Linked DNA regions of Catalinimonas alkaloidigena. The protein of the gene in region 2 interacts with the protein of the main gene of each other region in a pairwise test. Links are inferred from orthologs where the notes say so. Each region holds a gene or a part of one and is shown on either strand. Other genes may lie near its edges.

What was found. Proteins that work in one complex are often made in the same cells at the same time.
Region 1: the proteins of ligA (region 2) and leuS interact in binary tests that used the Escherichia coli proteins (3 or more experiments, as listed by UniProt). The link is inferred for Catalinimonas alkaloidigena from one-to-one orthologs.

Annotation. Positions count from the first base shown.
Region 1 is NZ_JAQFIL010000001.1:2,706,486-2,712,590, reverse strand. Bases 1-3,317 are described here. They hold leuS (leucine--tRNA ligase), read left to right. Parts: upstream 1-348; coding sequence 349-3,117; downstream 3,118-3,317. Other genes in these bases: OKW21_RS11085 (hypothetical protein), read right to left, coding at 3,165-3,317; OKW21_RS11095 (CHAD domain-containing protein), read left to right, coding at 1-239. In the rest of the region: more of OKW21_RS11085, read right to left, coding at 3,318-3,530; OKW21_RS11080 (ATP-dependent DNA ligase), read left to right, coding at 4,103-5,725; OKW21_RS11075 (ISAs1 family transposase), read left to right, coding at 5,764-6,105.
Region 2 is NZ_JAQFIL010000001.1:5,758,432-5,767,001, forward strand. The notes cover bases 2,511-5,503. They hold ligA (NAD-dependent DNA ligase LigA), read left to right. Parts: upstream 2,511-2,992; coding sequence 2,993-5,014; downstream 5,015-5,503. Other genes in these bases: OKW21_RS23415 (potassium channel family protein), read left to right, coding at 2,511-2,697; OKW21_RS23425 (DUF6913 domain-containing protein), read left to right, coding at 5,021-5,503. In the rest of the region: alaS (alanine--tRNA ligase), read left to right, coding at 1-735; OKW21_RS23410 (DUF4783 domain-containing protein), read right to left, coding at 848-1,255; more of OKW21_RS23415, read left to right, coding at 1,657-2,510; more of OKW21_RS23425, read left to right, coding at 5,504-5,554; OKW21_RS23430 (histone H1), read right to left, coding at 5,708-5,884; OKW21_RS23435 (aminotransferase class I/II-fold pyridoxal phosphate-dependent enzyme), read right to left, coding at 5,977-7,224; accC (acetyl-CoA carboxylase biotin carboxylase subunit), read left to right, coding at 7,400-8,570. UniProt on the Escherichia coli protein: DNA ligase that catalyzes the formation of phosphodiester linkages between 5'-phosphoryl and 3'-hydroxyl groups in double-stranded DNA using NAD as a coenzyme and as the energy source for the reaction.

The DNA of each region.
Region 1 (6,105 bases), 3.1 Mb from region 2 along the record:
CAGATTACCTGGGCGAAGATCACGATTTAGCAGTTTTGCGAACTTATGCGGAAAGTATGAACTTAGAAAACAAAGACGAAGAAGCGGCACTTTTTTCTATCATGAGCGAAAAACGAAAAAAACTCCAATCATTAGCCAAACCACTGGGTAAGAAAATTCTCTCTGAATCACCCGAACAATTTGTAGCACGTCTTTCTGATTACTGGAAACAAAAACACAAAGAAATTACAATTGACTGACAAGATGTTTAATCGTGTAAATTGATTGTTTTTTTGAATGCGGGTGCACATTCTTAGCGAATTATTCTAATTTTGTCGGACTTATCATATAAAGTAAATAACCGTAGTAATGGCTGAATACGATTTTCGTGAGATTGAAAAAAAGTGGCAGAAATACTGGAAAGAAAAAGAGATTTACAAAGTTAATGTAGATACCAGCAAGCCTAAATATTATGTGCTGGATATGTTCCCCTACCCTTCTGGAGCAGGTTTACATGTTGGTCATCCTCTAGGCTATATTGCTTCTGATATAGTATCTCGCTATAAGCGCCTGAAAGGCTACAATGTACTTCACCCGATGGGCTTTGATGCTTTTGGACTTCCTGCTGAGCAATATGCCATACAGACCGGTCAGCATCCTGCTATTACTACAGAAAACAATATCAAACGCTATAAAGAGCAGCTTGATAATATAGGCTTTTCTTTTGACTGGGATAAAGAAGTGCAAACCTGTGATCCGGCATACTATAAGTGGACGCAGTGGATTTTTCTTCAGCTTTTTCACAGCTGGTACAATCAGGAAACAGACAGGGCAGAACCTATTGAAGAACTCCTTAGCAGATTTGAGAAAGAAGGTAACCAAAACGTAAGCGCGGCTTGTGATGAAGATACTCCTACTTTTAATGCTGAGGAATGGCAGCAGATGGATGAGCAGAAACAGCAATTAATTTTACTGAACTACCGCCTCACTTATGTGTCAGACACTGTGGTAAACTGGTGTCCTGAACTGGGTACTGTATTGGCTAATGATGAGGTAAAAGACGGATTTTCAGAACGTGGGGGGTATCCTGTTGAGCGACGTAAGATGCGTCAGTGGATGATGCGCATCACCGCTTATGCGGATCGCTTATTAGCTGGACTGGAGACTATACAGTGGTCAGACTCACTCAAAGAAATGCAGCGTAACTGGATAGGGAAATCTTTTGGGTGTGAACTGGACTTTAAAGTAAAAGATAGTGATATCGTCCTTACCGCTTTCACAACACGCTCTGACACTATTTATGGCGTGACCTATGTTACCCTTGCCCCAGAACATGAGTTAATTGAACAACTGACTACCAAAGAACACAAAGCTGAAGTAGAAGCTTATGTAGAAATCGCCAAAAACAGATCTGAAAGAGATCGTATGGCAGATGTCAAAACCGTTTCAGGAGTATTCACCGGCAGTTATGTCATCAATCCTATCAATGGAGAAGAAATACAGCTTTGGGTTGCAGATTACGTACTAGCCGGTTACGGCACTGGGGTTGTCATGGCAGTACCCTCTTCTGATGATCGTGATTTTCGTTTTGCCAAGCATTTTGACCTTCCCATCATTCCGGTGATTGAAGGCACAGAGGATATGGAAGATCCAACCGAAAAGAAGCATGGAAAAATGATCAATTCAGGCTTTTTAAATGGTATGGAATCTACGGAAGCAATCAAAGCGGTGAATGAGAAGGCTGAAAAGTCGGGAGTCGGTAAACCTAAGGTTAACTACCGGATGCGCGATGCGGTTTTCAGTCGTCAGCGCTATTGGGGTGAACCGGTGCCTATGTATTTTAATAATGGTGTCCCCCACCCTTTGAGTAGTGATGAGCTTCCTTTAACCCTTCCTTCAGTAGATGAATACAAGCCTACCCCTACCGGAGAACCACCTCTGGGAAGAGCAGCAGACTGGAAATATGATGGTCAATATGAATATGAGCTTACAACTATGCCGGGCTGGGCCGGTTCCAGTTGGTACCATTTCCGCTATATGGATCCGCATAACAAAGAGGAAATCGTAAGCAAGACCAAGCAGAGTTACTGGGAAAATGTGGATTTGTATATAGGGGGTACAGAACACGCTACCGGCCACCTGCTTTATTCTCGCTTCTGGACAAAATTTCTTTATGACAGAGGCTATGTAACTGTGGATGAGCCCTATAAAAAGCTGGTAAATCAGGGCATGATTCAGGGAGTATCCAATTTTGTTTATAGACTTAGCGGTGAAAATAAATACGTTTCTTACAATCTGAGAAAAGACTATAACACCTCAGCCATATATGTTGATGTCAACATTGTATATGACGGCAAACTAGATATTGAGGCCTTTAAAAAGTGGCGTCCTGATGCACAGAATGCTGAGTTTATTCTTGAAGATGGAGCATATGTGTGCGGTAGTGAGGTTGAAAAGATGTCAAAATCCAAGTTCAATGTCGTTAATCCTGATGATGTCATTGAGCAGTATGGAGCAGATACTTTGAGAATGTACGAAATGTTCCTGGGACCTTTGGAGCAATCCAAACCCTGGAATACCAATGGAATAGACGGCGTATTTAAATTTCTTCGCAAACTCTGGCGTCTGTTCTATGATGATGCCAATAATTTACTGGTCAAAGATGAAAAAGCTACTGAAGCTGAACTGAAGATACTTCACAAGACGATAAAAAAAGTGCAGGATGATATAGAAACCCTTTCATTCAACACCTCAGTAAGTAGCTTTATGATCTGTGTCAATGAGCTAAGTAGCCTTAAGTGTTATAAAAGAGAAGTGTTGGATAAGCTGGTTCTCATTATTTCTCCATTTGCTCCCCACATTGCTGAGGAGCTGTGGCGTAGTTTGGGCAATGAACATAGTGTAACCCATGAAAGCTTCCCTCAGTTTGAAGAAAAGTACCTTATTGAAGCATCTCATGAGTATCCTATATCAGTGAATGGAAAAGTACGTGCCAAGATGAAATTTGCACTTGACATGCCTAAAGAAGATATTGAGAAAGAGGTGCTTGCTGCAGAGCAGATTCAAAAGTGGACCCAGGGAAAGGCCCCTAAAAGGGTAATTATAGTGCCGAAGAAAATAGTCAATATTGTAGTATAAAGGCAATATTCCTACCATAACAAAGCGCTTTTCTATGAGCGCTTTTTTTATTTGCTTACCGCACTGCTTAATTGTGGATCAGCTAATTTTAGGGAATCTTCCTCATATTGAGGTACAGTCAATACACTGTCAGGGGGAAACATGGGATCATAAATGGTTATCATCTCAATGGTCTTCAGTTCACCTTTCTTTTGACGATAAGAGACATCTTCCATTATTCCAAAACGATTTTTTGCAGTCACGTACTCCCTGGGAAGAGAATCAGTGCCTAATACTGAAAAGGTGATGTCACGAATACTATCATTAAGTATGAAACTACTCTGAAAAGCAGGACATATCATTCCGCGATTACAAGCAGATGAAATCAAACTAATGATGATAATGTACTTTATGGTTGAGCCGAATATTTTCATCAGCAATATTAAAAGGTACCTGGGCCTTACTGGCAATATTTGTATACCTTGAATACAGCACAAATATTCAGCAAATACATTGTACATTACCTTTTTTATTTATGAATTTTATTACACACAGTTGATTTAGTTACAAAACGATAAGTTATTATTTCTATCAAATTTATAAGTATTCTAAGATATCACCTTTTTTGTATCCAGGATATGCTTAAAGTTTTAAACTAAGAAAATGAACATAATCAATTCGTTTCCAGAACTTTGTACTTGCTTATTTATTTCGTGATATAATGTTTTTCTATATTTTTTAAATATCACTATTTATCAAATTTTGGAATACAGACATCAAGTCATCTTTTGAGCGATTACTAATAAATATTAATTAATCCATAACAATTTATATTTATTTCTAGTCCCTGCTCACTGAATTAGGTTGATTTTTCACAAAAAAGTGAATCAGTAAAAAGGTGCTTATCTTATGCGGTAGGCGTGAGATAAGAAGCCTGATGTAAACATTGATGCATAACCTTATCAGGTTTTCAGAGTTGTGGTACAAATAACAAAAACAAATAGCCTTGAAAGAGTTTGCTGCACTTTTCACTGCATTAGATCAGACAAATAAGACAAATAATAAAATAGCCCTCCTTAAACAGTACTTCCAGGAAGCATCTGACAAAGATAAACTTTGGACCATAGCACTTTTTACGCATAAACGACCCAAAAAACAGGTAAGAACTTCACTGTTAAAGGAATGGACTACTGAGTTTGCGGAAATACCCTATTGGTTATTTGAAGAATCATATGCTAATGTAGGTGACCTTGCGGAGACTATGGCATTGTTATTACCTGAAGCCCAGGAGCAGCAAGATGAAGGTCTGTCTTACTGGATTGCATTTTTGCAGAATTTGGAAGACCTAAGTGACCAAGAAAAAAAAGAACAGATCACCACTGCCTGGAAAAAAATGACCAGCGCTGAAAAATTTGTTTTTAACAAACTTATGACCAGCGGATTTCGAATAGGCGTTTCACAAAATAATGTGATCCGAGCTATTGCTGAAGTAGAAAACATTGATAAAACCATAGTAGCGCATCGTTTGATGGGTAATTGGAATCCTAATACTACGAGCTATCAAAAGTTAATAGTTGAAGAAAATAAAGAGGATTTACTTTCCCGACCTTATCCATTCTTTTTAGCACATGCCCTGGATACAAAAGATTTTGAAGAACTGGAAAGTATTGACGACTGGCAAATAGAATGGAAATGGGATGGCATACGAGCGCAATGTATAGTGAGAAACGGAAAATTATTTATCTGGTCAAGAGGTGAGGAATTACTGACCGAAAAATTTCCTGAACTGCATCCCTTGCAAGAATTTCTGCCCGACGGCACTGTCATTGATGGAGAAATACTACCTTATAAAAACGGAGAACTTTTAAATTTTGCTGCATTACAGACACGCATTAGCAGAAAAAACATAAGCAAATCTATACTCAAAAACGCTCCTGTCGTCATCAGAGCCTATGATGTTTTGGAGTGGGAAGGTCAGGATATACGTAATGTTCCCTTATCAGAAAGACGTAATATTTTAGAAAGCCTTCATGCCAATATCAGTAATACGCTAAATGTGTTTCAACTCTCTACCATAGTAGAAACCACCAGCAAAGCTCAGCTGATATCTCTCAGAGAACAATCCAGGGAATACTTTGCCGAAGGCTTTATGCTCAAACGTAAACAATCCGAATATCAGGTGGGGCGCAAAAAAGGAGATTGGTGGAAGTGGAAAGTTGACCCTCTTACCATTGATGGCGTACTGATAAACGCGCAGCGGGGCTCAGGACGCAGGGCGGGTTTGTACACTGATTATACTTTTGCAGTATGGGACTTTTCACAAGATGAAGCCACCTTAGTTCCATTTACTAAAGCTTATTCCGGCCTTACGGATGCTGAATTTCGGCAAGTGGATAATTTTATTAAAAAAAATACGAAAGAGCGGTTTGGGCCCGTACGTTCAGTAAAACCGGAACTGGTATTTGAAATCGCATTTGAAGGCATTCAACAGTCTAACAGACATAAATCAGGTGTAGCCTTAAGGTTCCCCAGAATGTTGCGATGGAGACATGATAAAAAAGCAGAAGACGCAAATTCTTTGGAAGAGTTAAACGCATTATTAAATGTTTATCAGGTTAAACGCATTTAAACGTATGTAAAAAAAGAGGAGAGAGCTAACTTTGCCAGATGAATTGGCAAAAGGTTTTTGGAAGCGTTCCTGATTTTAGGATAAATCGGCGCAAGAAGCATAATCTGGTAGATATTTTAGTCATAGCCTTATGTGCGATAGTAAGTGGAGCAGATGATTTTGAAGAGATAGAAGCCTATGGTAAACGAAAGGAGGTATTCTTGAGAGGATTTTTAGAGCTACCGAATGGTATTCCCTCTCATGACACTTTTAATCGCGTGTTCAAATATATGGACAAATCAGCTTTTGGAGGTTGCCTGTATCGTTGGTCTAAGGAGTTATTAGGGTTTATCAAAAGTAGTATTGTCCAAATCAACGTGGATGGTAAGGTGCTTTGCGGT
Region 2 (8,570 bases):
AAAGAGATGGGAGCGACAGCATTATTTGGTGAGAAATACGGTGATTTTGTACGTGTGATTGCTTTTGACAGAAACTATTCCCTTGAGCTCTGCGGAGGTACACATGTGCCCTCTACTGGAAATATAGGCTTGTTTAAGATTGTATCAGAAAGCTCTATATCAGCCGGTGTAAGGAGGCTTGAAGCAATATCCGCTGATGCCGCTGAGGCTTATGTATATGAGCAGGAAGATTTGATGAAAGAAATCAAAGAAACCCTGAAAAACCCTGCTAATCTTAAAAAGGCGGTTGAAACGCTGGTAAATGAACGCAACCAGTTACAGAAAGAGATAGAAAGCTTACAGCAAAAAGAAGCATTAAACGCTAAGGACAGCATTATCAATAAGGCTTACCAGCTTGGCGAGATAAAAGTGATTGTGGATAAAGTATCTTTACCTAATGCGGATATGCTCAAAAAGCTAAGCTTTGATATTAAGAATCAACTGAGTAATCTAATCCTCGTATTGGCTGCTGATGTTGATGGCAAGCCTCAGATCGCTATGTCTATTGATGAATCGCTTATTAAAGCGCACAATTTACATGCAGGAAATATGGTGCGGGAGCTAGCTAAGAATATCAAAGGGGGCGGCGGTGGTCAACCTTTCTTCGCAACAGCCGGGGGAAAAGATGTCAGTGGATTAGATAATGTACTGACGGAAGCTAAAAAAATGATTGAGGAAAAAATAAATAAACTTTAAGTAAACAATTTGATTGGTGAGCCAGCAGAGGAATTTACGGGTATGCTGGCTTATTAGTCCTTTTACGGTATACGAGATGTAGTGCTTTGAGCAGACTTTGCTGCTTTTCATTTTATTCTTCGTTGAAATCAATCTTATCTACCAGGTAGGCTCCTCCTATCTGCTTGATCAACATAAAAACTCTAAACTCACCCCGGTCGTAAGTGTAGGTGCCTACTGTATATTTCAAACCTTCTTTTGAAGAACCCTGATGCACATAACGAAAGCCTTGAGGGGGGTATTTATTGAAAAAATCTTTGAGAACAAACTCTGCCTGGTTACGACTATAACTTGCCTTCTCTCCATTTACACTGATCTCTACAGTATTATTGAGGTATTTGCTCAGTTCTCTTGAGCTCCCTGTTTTTAAAGCATCCCTTACGTTATTGATCACTTCGTTCTGGGCATTAGAAAGTACGCTTCCTAACATCAGCCAGCATACTAAAGTAATCGCAAACGTCCTAATGATCTTTACATTCATAAACTTACTGCAAAATTTACAGTTTTGGTTACCAAAACTGTGCCAACGACCGGACTATTGGAAAGATTCAAATCTATCATCTATAAAACTTACTTTACCGCTCTATAGCTCAACAGGATCCCCCTGTTAGCTATGGACAGCCTATGCGAACTGCATCATGTTAAAGATATCCACAAATTTAAACATACTGTAAAATCAGTAAAGACAAGTTACTCTTGTCTGGTAATTTAGCAATATAGAAAAAAAACACTCACTTATTTTTCATAATTCGTCAAATTACAGCTTTCCTTACTTAAATTTCCTTAACACCTACTCATACCATAATATTGGTAGTTTTCTTTCAAACTGTATCTTTGGATTTATAGTATTTCCTATTTAAAGCTGATTCGTTTACTTAAAACATGAGTGCCGGTAATATGATCCGAAAAATTGGGCTAAAAAAAATAAAGTTAGGCCGTATCACTCTTGGTTTATCATTACTTTTATTTAGTGTACTCATAGGCATGGTAGGCTTCATCACGCTTGAAGGATATTCAATGCTGGAAGCCTTCTATATGGCCATTATCACTTTATCTACAGTAGGTTTTACAGAAGTCCAGACCCTCTCAGACAATGGGCGTCTGTTTACCAGCTTTTATATCATATTTAACCTGGGAATATTTGCTTATGCCATTAGTATTATCACTACCTATATTGTAGAAGGTGAATTCAAAGACATTTTTCATCAATACATGATTAGTAAACGGGTTCAACGTATGCAGAATCATATCATCGTTTGTGGATTTGGCCGAAATGGTACCAAAACCTGTGCTGAGCTATTGAAAAGTCAGCGCTCATTTATTCTCATTGAAAAAGATGTGGATCTGGTAGACAGCTTTCCTTCCAATAATAATTTTGAATATATCATCGGTGATGCTACCAGTGACGAAATACTGCTCACTGCCGGTATAGAGCGGGCAGGGGCAATCATTACCACGCTACCCCGCGATGCCGACAATGTATTCATCACATTAACAGCCCGTGAACTTAACCCCAAAGTAAAGATCATTTCTAGGGCCACCGAAGAAAGAGCTTCTAAAAAACTGTACCGGGCTGGTGCTAACCAGGTGGTGATGCCGGACGCTATAGGAGGTATACACATGGCACAGCTCATTACCAAACCTGAAGTAATAGAATTCCTGAACCTGCTCACCGGAGTAAGTAGTGAGCATTTGAAGCTAGAGGATTTTTCTTACAATGAACTCAAAGACGAATTTAAAGACAAAACCATCATGGACCTTGATATCCGTAGAAGGACTGGCGCAACGGTTATTGGTTTCAAAAGCCAACGCCATGGCTTCACCATTACCCCTCCCGGAGATTTGAAAATCACCGAAGGTGATACGATGATCATCATTGGCAACGCACAAAACATTTCTGCCTTCAAGAAAACTTATGGCTGATTTTTGAACAATGATACCAAAAAGCTAATGGCAGCAGTCAGCTGCTGTTTTGCTTTTTTTCTTAAGCTGGTTTTGCCCGTCCATGACTTCAATTTTTACAGCACGCTTTGATTTCTACATTGACAAAACGCTAAAAAAGTAGGGTTTAGGTCTAAACTACATGACCTGCTTTTTTCAGACTGACAATAGCTTATAAAAGCTTGTCCGTACTTGTTATTCTGTACATAGCGGTGAATACTGAGCTTTTGAATTGTAGGTAAATCAAGTAGATTTGTAATACTTCAAAAATGCCCTTATGACTGCCGAGGAAGCCAAAATAAAGATAGAAGAGCTAACTAAAAAAGTTAATTATTATAATCATCAGTATTATCAGGAAAGCGCTTCTGAAATCTCTGATTATGAGTTTGATCAACTACTGGAGGAATTGATTACACTGGAAAATGAATTTCCTCAGTATCGCTACCCAGACTCGCCCTCCCAGCGAGTGGGAGGTACCATCACTAAAGATTTTGAGACCGTCGTTCATGACTACCCCATGCTCTCCCTGGGCAATACCTATAGCCGTGAAGAACTCGTTGAATTTGACAAAAGAGTGGCTAAGGGCTTAAATAACCAGCCTTACGAGTACTTTTGCGAACTTAAATTTGATGGCGTAGCCATTAGTCTGCTCTATGAAAATGGCTATCTGGTACGTGCCGCTACTCGTGGTGATGGTATCCGTGGAGATGATATTACTTATAATGCCAGAACTATCCGCACTATTCCTCTCAGCATTAAATCTGATGACTTACCCTCTCGCTTTGAAGTAAGAGGAGAAGCTTTTATGCCTCGTACTATATTTAACAAGCTGAACAGGCTTAGGGAAGAGGAAGGAGACGCCCTCATGGCTAACCCCAGAAATGCAGCTTCCGGTAGCCTCAAAATGCAGGACTCTGCCCTGGTGGCGCAACGCCAGTTGGATTGTTATCTCTACACACTGGTAGGCGATGACTTACCGGTTGCTACCCATGCTGAGGCGATTCAGAAGTTAGAAAGCTGGAACTTCCACATTTCTGATACTTACCGACGTTGCGAAAATATTGACGAGGTCTTCAAATACATTAATGAATGGGAAAAGAAACGCCTGGAACTTCCCGTAGATACTGACGGAATTGTAGTTAAGGTAAACAATCATGATCAACAAAGAGTACTAGGCAGTACTGCCAAAAGTCCTCGTTGGGCCATTGCTTACAAGTACAAAGCACAGAGCGCATCCACCGTATTATTGGACATTGATTACCAGGTAGGTCGTACCGGGGCCATTACACCTGTTGCTCACCTTGCTCCTGTCAAATTGGCTGGCACTACCGTAAAAAGAGCTTCTCTCCACAATGCTAACGAGATTGCGCGTCTGGACCTAAGGGTTGGTGACACAGTATTCGTAGAGAAAGGGGGTGAGATTATTCCTAAAGTAACGGGTGTAGATGTGAGCAAACGGCCACGCAACAGTCAGGCTGTACAATATGTAGAAAATTGCCCTGCCTGTGATACCCTTCTTATACGCAAAGAAGGAGAAGCGCAGCACTTTTGTCCCAATATCAAGGGATGCCCTCCACAGATTAAAGGCAGACTTGAACATTTCATCCAGCGGAAGGCCATGGACATTGATAGTATGGGTAAAGAGACGGTAGCCTTGCTTTATGAGAAAGGCCTCGTGCTTACACCCGCTGACTTGTATAGTCTAAGCTATGATGATGTATTTGAGCTGGAGGGCTTCAAAGATCTCTCTACCCAAAATTTGCTGAAAGGTATAGAAGATTCCAAAAAAGTGCCCTTTGAAAATGTTCTTTTTGCTTTAGGTATCCGTTATGTAGGTAAGACGGTAGCCGAAAAACTTGCTCGCCACTTTGGCAATATTACCAAACTGGAAAACGCCAGTTTTGATGAACTGGTGAACGTCCCTGAAATAGGCGAAAGAATTGCACAGAGCATCATCGACTTTTTTAAAGATCAGGATAATCGTGATATTGTAGATGAGTTAAAAGAGACAGGCTTACAATTTGAGATCTTAGAAGAAGAGGAGCAGAGGGAAAGTAATACATTAGCGGGAAAATCTTTTGTAGTATCCGGTGTATTTCAATCTTTTAGCAGAGAAGAGATCAAAGAGAAAGTACGGATTAATGGAGGACAAATCGTATCGGCAGTTTCGGGAAAAGTGGATTATTTATTGGCAGGAGAGAATATGGGGCCTGCCAAGCGTAAAAAGGCAGAAAATTTGAACATTTCAATTATTTCTGAACAAGATTTCTTAAATATGCTTAACACCCAAAAATTGTAGTGTGCTATGTTCATGTTCATCACCAGAAAAATCATCAAATTTCAGCTTCCCGGACTCTTGAAAAAGGCTCAGGCTAAGCACAAAACCGTTAACTACGACAAAGCTCAGAAAGTGGGCATACTGGTTACGTTTCATGATCATGAAAAGCAACACGCAATAGATGAGTTTATAGACCATCTGGTAGCTGATAAAAAGGAAGTACAGGTACTTTGTTATGATAAGCGTCGTGCCCGAAATAAGATTTTTGGTTATCTGCAATTTACCGATAAGAACATAACTTTGATGGGTAAATTTAAAGATGAGCATGTAATAGACTTTATCAATAATGATTTCGACTATCTATTTCACCTTGACCTGGAATCTAACGAAGTATTAGATAAAATTTTAGCTTTAAGCCATGCTAAATGTCGGATTGGAAATGATATGGAAGAACATCGGGCCTTTTATGAACTGATGATCAAGTCTGATACTTTAACCCAGCTATGCAATCTTATGCAGTACTACGTTAAGATTGTAAATGTAAAGGAAGAGCAGGTCTGAAAAATCGATAGCCGTTTTTCCTGAAGCTAGCAGAAGAAAAGCCAGTACTACTAACTATTTTATATTTTTTCTAATGCCTGGTCCGCCCCACAAAATAAAAAAGGCAGCTCAAAACTGAACTGCCTTATGTCTTTAAAATCAGTGTAAGTGATTCTAAGCTTTGTTTTTAATATCCTGTACCTCGATTCTAATTTCTTGCGCCAAATTTTTCAGTTCCTGCATCCCCTTTCTTACGCGGGTACCTGCGGCCTGATTTTCTTTGTCGTAAAACTTCTCGAAGTCTCCTTCTAGGGACATTACTAAATCTCTAAGTTGATCAAATCTTTTCATAGTTAAGTCTGGTTGTATGAAAAATGTTGTTTAGGCGGCAATATAGCTAATATGCTATACAATGAGCAAAAAAATCTACCAATAATTAAGATTTATTGGAAAGCTGCCGCCAGCTCACCTTTTTTGTAAACGCCGGATTCCAATTTATGTTTTACTGCTTCAAATGCTTTTATGGTTACTTCCACATCTTCTACTGTATGTGCGGAGGTAGGAATCAAGCGCAACATTATCACATCTTTAGGTACTACCGGGTAAATCACCACGGAGCAGAAAATAGCGAAATTTTCTCTTAGGTCATATGCCAATGCGGCAGCCTCTCCTACTCCACCACTCAGAATTACCGGGGTAACAGGAGTCTGCGTAGTTCCAATATTAAAACCACGTTCTTTTAGGCCATTTTGTAATGCATTGACGACTGTCCAAAGGTTTTCACGCAATTCCGGCATAGTCTTAAGCATTTCAAGACGCTTGAGGCCACCTTCTACCAGTACCATAGGCAATGACTTAGCAAATATCTGCGAACGTGTATTATAGCGCAAATAACGAATTACCTGCTCGTCGCCAGCTACAAAAGCACCAATGCTAGCCATAGCTTTTGCGAAGGTAGAGAAGTATAAGTCTATACCCTCCTGTACACCTTGCTCTTCTCCAGCTCCTGAGCCGTTGGGGCCCATCGTGCCGAACCCATGAGCATCATCTACCAAAAGGCGGAACTCATATTTTTCTTTCAGGTCTACAATTTCTTTCAGGGCTCCCATATTTCCCGACATACCGAATACACCTTCGGTAATCACGAGAATACCCCCACCGGTTTCCTTGGCAAGCTTAGTAGCACGCGCTAGTTGCTTTTCAAGGTTTTTGATATCGTTGTTAGGGTATACAAAGCGTTTACCCATGTGTAACCTCACTCCATCAATAATACAGGCATGAGATTCCGCATCATACACAATAATGTCTTTACGGTCTACCAAAGCATCTATAATAGATAAAATACCCTGATATCCATAATTGAGCAACATAGCACTTTCTTTCTTCACAAAAGTGGCCAGATTCCTCTCTAACTCATCATGTTTTTCTGTGTTTCCCGACATGATTCTGGCTCCCATCGGGTAGGCCATTCCCCACTTTTCAGCGGCTTCTCTGTCGACTTTTCTAACTTCGGGGTGGTTGGCTAGTCCTAGGTAACTGTTAAGACTCCAGGTCAAGACTTCGCGACCTCTGAACTTCATGTGGGGCGCAATATCCCCCTCTAATTTGGGGAACATAAAATAGCCCTCTTCTACTCCTGCATGTCTGCCCAAAGGCCCCATGTCAACCGTAAATTTCTTGAATAAATCCACGTTTGCTCAGTTATGTGTAAACAAAATTTTACTAGATTATCGGGCAAAGTTAACATTATAAAATTCCTCCACAATGAATCATATCATTAATTTTGAGCGTACGCTTAGCTGATTTTAAACGAAACGCATCATTTGTTAATAATAAATCAATAAATTATTAGAATACTCCTTTTTTATGCCTGAAATTAAAAAACTACTTGTAGCCAATCGGGGCGAGATTGCTTTAAGAATTATGCGTACTGCACGGGAAGAAGGGATTCCTACGGTAGCTATTTTTAGCGAAGCTGACCAGCACTCTCCTCACGTTCTCTATGCTGATGAAGCCGTCTGTGTAGGTCCTCCACAGTCTTCTCAATCTTATCTGAAAATAGACAACATCATTGATGCCTGTAAGCAGACTGGTGCCAATGCTATTCATCCTGGCTATGGTTTTCTCTCAGAGAATGCTGCTTTTGCCCAGCGTGTCGCGGATGAAGATCTTATCTTTGTAGGCCCTACACCCTATGCTATTGAGACGATGGGCAGCAAACTCGCTGCCAAAGCAGCAGTAAAAAAGTATGGCGTTCCCCTTGTTCCGGGTACTGACCAACCCGTTACTGATATCGATGAAGCTAAAGCTGCCGCTAAAGAAATAGGCTACCCTATTTTGATCAAAGCCAGTGCGGGCGGTGGTGGAAAAGGGATGCGCATCGTTGAAAAAGAAAAGGATTTTGAAGAGCAAATGGAAAGGGCTGTCAGTGAAGCTACTTCCGCTTTTGGAGATGGCTCTGTGTTTATTGAGAAGTTTATTGTAGGCCCAAAACATATTGAAATCCAGATACTTGGTGACCAGCATGGAAACATTCTTCACCTTTTTGAAAGAGAGTGCTCTATCCAAAGACGTTACCAAAAAGTAATAGAAGAAGCACCCTCTCCTATCATGACAGAAAGTGTACGCCAAGCTATGGGTAAAGCCGCGATTGGCGTAGCCAAAGCCTGTGATTATGTGGGTGCCGGTACTGTCGAGTTTGTCATGGGACAAGACATGCAGTTCTATTTTCTGGAGATGAACACCCGCCTTCAGGTGGAACATCCGGTTACCGAAATGATCAGTGGGATTGACCTGGTCAAACAACAGTTACTGATTGCCCAGGGAAAGGCTATCTCTTACCGGCAGGAAGATTTATCCATCAATGGCCATGCCATTGAAATAAGAGTGTATGCGGAAGACCCTGCCAATAACTTTTTACCTGATACAGGAAAACTACAAACTTACCGCCGCCCCCAGGGCCCAGGCATCCGGGTAGATGATGGGTTTGAGGAAGGCATGCAAATTCCTGTGTACTATGATCCGATGATCGCTAAGC